2 regions of the Ferdinandcohnia sp. GQ5 genome follow, and region 1 is predicted to be linked to the other one. Evidence: riboswitches for the same ligand, from Rfam matches in the RefSeq annotation. Region 1 holds a riboswitch; the other holds the start of a gene.
What was found. Region 1 has a riboswitch for FMN ahead of AC6CHV_RS00710 (ECF transporter S component). Riboswitches for the same ligand answer to the same signal wherever they lie in the genome.

Region 1 (3,422 bases):
GTGGGAAGAAAGTGTATTTGCCAAAACTGTGGTAATGAAGAAATGGTTGTGGATGCTGTAAAACGTAGTACGGACGAACTAAAATTACTTTTCCCTGAATTGAAGATCACAACAAATATTATTCATGATTGGTGTCAGATTGTGGAGTCTAAACGACGAATTGGTAGGATATTGGATAAGTTTTATACTAAAAACGGATTGCACCAGTGGACATATTATGATTAATACAACTCAAATAAAACATAAAACTTATAGATTTATTGCATGAGGAACATAACATGAGGTTCATTGATGAGTTAAGTACCTCATCCAGGGTATGAAGTACTTAACTTGATGATCATTGTCGAGTTAAGTTCTTCATCTGGGCTATGAGGAACATAACTTGAGGCTCATTGACGAGAAATGTACTTCATCGAGGGTATGAAGTTACTTAACTTAATGATCATTGTCGAGTAAGTTCTTCATCTGGGCTATGAGGAACATAACTTGAGGCTCATTGACGAGAAATGTACTTCATCGAGGGTATGAAGTACTTAACTTAATGATCATTGTCGAGTAAGTACTTCATCTGGGCTATGAGGAACATAACTTGAGGTTCATTGATGAGTTAAGTACCTCATCGAGGGTATGAAGTACTTAACTTAATGATCATTGTCGAGTAAGTACTTCATCTGGGCTATGAGGAACATAACTTGAGGCTCATTGACGAGAAATGTACTTCATCGAGGGTATGAAGTTACTTAACTTAATGATCATTGTCGAGTAAGTTCTTCATCTGGGCTATGAGGAACATAACTTGAGGCTCATTAACGAGAAATGTACTTCACCGAGTGTATGAGGAACATAACTTAAGTATCATTGATGAGTTAAGTACTTCATCGAGCGCATGAAGAACATAACATAAGCGTCATAGACGAGTTATGTACTTCACCCAGGGTATGAAGAACAAAATTCAAGCCCCGATATGAGTTAAGTACTTCGTTCAATACCCTAGTTATTACCTAAAAACAGGCACCCACAAGTGGGTGCCTGCATTTCAGTACTCTATATCGATGAAGCTTGTTTATTGATCCACGGATGTAAGCGGGTATATAACAACATGAAGATTGTTGCTACGATCAAGCCTTTTAGTAAGTTGAACGGTAGGATTGCGTAAACCACCATTTTAAGTGCCTCTGGTGATGACATCGCCGGAATATTCAAGAAAAAGTTGAATGCCGGTAAGAAGACATAATAGTTAAGAACACTCATGATGATTGCCATCATGGCTGTCCCGCCAATTAATCCGATTGTTAAGCCTAATTTTGTTTTTAATAGTTTAAAAATGTAGTAGGTTGTTAGTACAAAGATTATCCCTGCTACAAAGTTTGAGATGTGACCGACTGGTACACCTGTTTCACTGCCGGTAATAAAATAATCAATCATGTTTTTGAATAATTCAACTAAGATACCGGCCATCGGTCCAAAAATAAGTGCTGCAAGTAAAGCTGGAACATCACTAAAGTCGACGTTCAAGAAGCTTGGGAATGTTGGCAATGGAAAATTGAAGAACATGAGAATGTACGAAATCGTACTCAACATTGCAATTGCCACAAATTGACGTAAAGGTATTTTTTTCATTTTTCTTTCCTCTCCTCTTTTGTCGATCCACCTCAAAAGAAGAAAGGTTCAGCATGTTAAGACATACCCAAATAAAAACCCCCAAGAATGGTTTCTTGAGGGAGTTAAGGTAAAGGCATGCTTAATAAACGTTCAAGAGGTTAAAATTTTTGAACGCGCAGAACCTCCATCTTCTCCCATCCAGACTATACTGTCGGCTTTGGAATCGCACCAAATCCTGCCTTGCGGCTCGCGGGCTTAGAGAATAATCTCATCACCGCCGGTCGGGATTTTCACCCAGCCCCGAAGATAGATCATTATTTAATTATACATTATTTTATCAAGTTTATAGATTATTGTGAAGCAATTTGCTTCTAGTCGCCCAATTATTATAAAATGGTACCTATTTCTTGAGCAAAAGCATTTACTTTCCATCTACAACTTCTTTTAATATCTCATACGAACGTTTTTGTTTATTCGGATCATAGATGTATGAAACGGCCATTAGTTCATCGACATTATATTTTTCCTGGAAGCTTGTTAATTGGTTCCTGATGGAATCTTTGCTTCCTAATAATGTAACACTGGACATAGAAGTTGCCATTTCTTTTTCAGGTTGATTCCAAAGTTCATCCATGTTATCAACGGGTGGCTGTAATGGGGTTTGAGTACCACGAACAACATTTAAGAAAAATTGTTGCATGGTTGTGAGTTCCCGTTTAGCCTCTTCGTCTGTTTCTGTTGCAATTACATTTAGGCAAACCATCATGTATGGAGAGCTTAAATATTCCGATGGTTCAAAACGTTTGCGGTAGATGGAAATCGCTTCTTCCATGAACCGAGGTGCAAAATGTGATGCAAACACATATGGTAGCCCTAATTTGGCAGCCAAATATGCTGAATCCGTTGATGAGCCAAGAATATAGATTGGTACATCTGTACCAACTCCTGGATAAGCTTTTACATAGCCTTGTTTTTCCATTGGTCCAAAGTATGTTAGTAAGGCATTTACATCATTAGGGAACGTATAGACAGAATCATTATGCGACCGTCTTAAAGCACTTGCGGTCATCATGTCGGTTCCTGGTGCACGGCCAAGTCCTAAATCAAGACGGTCTGGATAAATAGTGGCCATTGTTCCAAATTGTTCGGCCACAACAAGTGGTGAGTGGTTTGGAAGCATAACACCTCCCGATCCAACCCGAATTTTTTTGGTGTGTTCTAATGTATGTTTTATTAAAATTGGAGTTGCTGAACTAACTAGTGTGGGTGAATTGTGGTGTTCAGCGATCCAATAACGTGTATATCCCATTTCTTCTGTTGCTTTGGCTAGGTCCACCATTGCATCGATTGCGTCTTTCCCATTCTGTCCTTTGCGAATTGGAGCAAGGTTTAGAACGGAGACTGGTATATTTATATTTGTCATTTTACGAATCCCTTCTTCCATTTTTCCTCAGTCCTATTTTAACAATTGAAAGGTAAGAAACAAACTTTCCTGCTTGAGGAAATATTCCTAGGCATATTCAGACCATTTGCATCAAGTGTATTTATCTAGTGTGTGATACAATTTTAAACTATAGAATTATCGTAATAGTCAAAAAATGTTACAAAGGGGACTAGTTTATGTCAAATCTTCATACACAAATAGATGCACCTACGAGTTATAAAAAGAAATTAGCGATGATTGGGCCAGGTTTTGTTGCAGCTGCAACAGGTGTAGGTACTGGTGATTTGGTAGCGGCATTGGTTGCAGGGGCAGGCTTTGGCTTAGTATTTGTATGGGCAATCATTCTTGGTTCTATTTTCAAATATTTTTTAAATGA
Region 2 (3,422 bases), on a different contig from region 1:
AAGCATGTCACACTCAATGTTTACAATGTCTCCTACTCCTTTTTTTCGCAAAATTGTTTCTGTTAGAGTATGAGGTATTAGCGAGAGAGTAAATGTATTTTTCGTCAACCCAAATATCGTTAAACTCGTTCCATCAACGGTTACTGACCCTTTATAAATCATGAACGCGATAAGTTCTTCAGGAATTTCGATTTCATAGTACACCGCATTCCCTTTGGGCTCTTTTCGAACAATTTTTCCGATACCATCCACATGTCCTGAAACGAGATGTCCTCCAAAACGCCCATTTGCAGACATTGCTCTTTCGAGGTTGACATCATCATTGCGTTGCAATTCACGTAACGAGGTTGATTTAACCGTCTCAGGCATCACATCAACTGTGAATCCATCTGATGTAAATTCGGTCACCGTTAGACAAACCCCATTAACGGAAATACTATCTCCAAGATTCACATCATCAAGTATTTTTCTAGCTTTAATAACCATTTCAACCGAATCCTGTGATCCATTTATCGCCTTAATTTTCCCGATTTCTTCTACAATTCCTGTAAACATTCTTTCACCTACAATACCGGTTCGGCTATGATTTTTACATCTTCTCCAAGCTGTTCGACCGATTTAATTGTTAATTGTAATGAATCATCAATCGATTCAATTCCAGAGCCACCAATTGCCGTTGGTGCTTGCTTGCCACCAAATAGTTTTGGTGCTAAATAAACGATAACCTGGTTAATCGCTTTTTCCTTTAAAAAGCTACCATTTACTTCAGCTCCACCTTCCACAAAAATTGAGGTGATACCTTCTTCACCTAACCTTGTTAACATGGTACTGATAGCTAAATTAGCCTCTTGTAATTGAATAATTCGAACACCTTTTTTTCCGGAAAACTCGTTTATTTTCTCCTGGTTTACTTGGTTGGAGGTAATAATCCATGTCTCTGCTTTGCCGTCATTTACAATTTGTGAATCCAGTGGAGTTCGTAATTTTGAATCCAAAATGACACGAATAGGATTTTTCCCCGTACCATTTGGAAGTCTAGTTGTTAAGCTTGGGTTGTCCGCAAGTACTGTGTTAACACCAACAAGAATGGCATCATGTATACTACGATATAAATGAACGTCTTGTCTTGCATCCTCACCTGTTATCCACTTGCTCTCACCAGTAACGGTCGCTATTTTTCCATCAAGAGTGGTAGCAGACTTTAGTGTTATATATGGTCGCTTTTTTTCTAAATAGTGAAAAAAGACTGAGTTTAATGCATCAGCTTGTTCCTTACAAACCCCAACCTCTACTTCAATTCCTGCTGCTTTTAGTTTGGCAATGCCTTTTCCAGCGACGAGTGGATTAGGGTCTGTGGTTGCAACTACAACTCTTTTTACCTTACTTGTTATTAACAAATCTGCACAAGGTGGGGTTTTCCCATGGTGACTGCATGGCTCCAATGTGACATAAGCAGTTGCATTTTGAGCCTTTTCTCCTGCCATCCTAATAGCATGTACCTCTGCATGAGGTTCTCCCGCTTTCAGATGTGCTCCGATTCCTACAACTCGTCCTTCATTTACAATAATTGCACCCACAACAGGGTTTGGAGTGGTTTGTCCGACCCCCGCTTTTGCTACATTTATCGCTAAATTCATATAATCCTGATCTCTCATTTTACTACGCTCCTTTCTTTTATCTTTTACTTATTCGGGAGTTTCTATCTTAGTTACCAAAATAAAAAAGACCTCGGAATACAATCCGGGGTCTGATAGATGTAATCAAGTAACACAATATGTACTTTTGCCCAACACAAATAAGGGTATAATGAGCAAATTTTTTCACATACCTGTACGTACCTAACATCCTTCTCCCATCCAGACTTTAACTGTCGGCCTTGGATTCTCACCAAGTCCACCATTTTAAATAAGAAACCAAAACCTTGTTTCTTATGGCGAAAGGGCCAACCAACATAAAATGCGGCATTAAAATGGGTCACGGGCTTAGAACAAATTGTTCATTACCGTCGGTAAGGAATTTCACCTAACCCCGAAGGAAAATATTTAATTAATAAAAATTTTTAGCGATTTAAAACAGTATAACATAAAGTATTATTATTTTGTCGAATTATACGCTTCTGCATTCAAAATTATCACTTATTCATAATATTTAACCAAAATTAGACAATAAACAACCAATAAATGACTCCCCAAGCCAAAGATAATAATAGTAGAACAAAAAAAACTGTCCATTTTCCTTTTCCCATGTAGTTTCACCTCAAGCAATATTATAGGACAATAAAAGAAAAAGACACAACAAGTTTCACTTGTTGTGTCAAATCTACTTTTTTATTCTTCCCAAACTTTAACTTCTTTCATAATATCGCCTTGTTTAATGCGATAAACAGACTCTAAGCCTTCAATCACCTGACCAAATACTGTATGTACTCCATCTAAATGAGGTTGTGGCTCATGTACGATGAAAAATTGGCTTCCACCAGTATCTTTTCCAGCATGCGCCATTGATAACGCTCCAGCCACATGTTTATGTGGATTTCCTTCAGTTTCACACTTTATAGAATAACCTGGTCCACCAGTTCCGTTTCCGCGTGGGCAACCACCTTGTGCAACAAAGCCTGGAATTACACGATGGAATGTAAGGCCATTGTAGAAACCTTCGTTCGCAAGTTTTTCAAAGTTTGCTACTGTTCCAGGTGCTTCATTTGGATATAACTCAATTACAATTTTTTCTCCATTTTCGAATTCAATGCTTGCTTTTTTCATTTGAAACCTCCGCTCATTTTCTTTCGTCCATATGTATTGAACGAGTTCATTTTACTATAAATGGTTCTAATAATCCAATACGAAAGAGGGGAGATTTCCTAAATACCAGTCAATAAGATATTTATAATTGAGAATAATGTATAATAAGTACGATGGATACCTTGTTTTTCTACAAATAAAGGAGGAACTAGTTTGAAAAATAAACGTATACTCTCATTTTTACTTGTATTTTCACTCATTTTTCCATCACTTAGCTTCGCTGACGCTGTACCTGGAGATGTGATTATTACACTTGGTCAAGACTTAACAGAAACTCAAAAAGAAACAATTTTAAACGAAATGAACGCACCTGAGAACCCACAAATTGTGGTTGTTACAAATGAAGAAGAACACCAATACCTTGGTCAATACATTCCAAAGGCTAGAATTGGCAACAAGGCCTTATCCTCCGCTTCCATTACCATTGGAGAAAAAGGATCTGGATTAGATGTAACGATAACGGAGCATATCACCTTAATTACAGAGGAAATGTATGCAAATGCATTAATTACAGCTGGTGTAAAAGATGCAAAAATCTTTGTAACCGGTCCAGGTAATGTTTCTGGAACCGCTGCACTAACTGGAATTATTAAAGCATATGAAGTTTCTTCAGATAAAGCT

Region 2: another riboswitch for FMN. It lies ahead of ribD (bifunctional diaminohydroxyphosphoribosylaminopyrimidine deaminase/5-amino-6-(5-phosphoribosylamino)uracil reductase RibD); the one in region 1 lies ahead of AC6CHV_RS00710 (ECF transporter S component).

Annotation. Positions count from the first base shown of each region.
Region 1 is NZ_JCAXEW010000001.1:154,065-157,486, forward strand. It holds gene AC6CHV_RS00705 (nuclease-related domain-containing protein) at 1-225, shown strand, start outside; gene AC6CHV_RS00710 (ECF transporter S component) at 1,045-1,620, opposite strand; FMN riboswitch at 1,785-1,914, opposite strand; gene AC6CHV_RS00715 (MsnO8 family LLM class oxidoreductase) at 2,024-3,025, opposite strand; gene AC6CHV_RS00720 (Nramp family divalent metal transporter) at 3,223-3,422, shown strand, end outside.
Region 2 is NZ_JCAXEW010000008.1:101,935-105,356, forward strand. It holds gene ribE (riboflavin synthase) at 1-555, opposite strand, end outside; gene ribD (bifunctional diaminohydroxyphosphoribosylaminopyrimidine deaminase/5-amino-6-(5-phosphoribosylamino)uracil reductase RibD) at 564-1,655, opposite strand; FMN riboswitch at 1,841-2,040, opposite strand; gene AC6CHV_RS11720 (peptidylprolyl isomerase) at 2,328-2,762, opposite strand; gene AC6CHV_RS11725 (DUF1002 domain-containing protein) at 2,955-3,422, shown strand, end outside.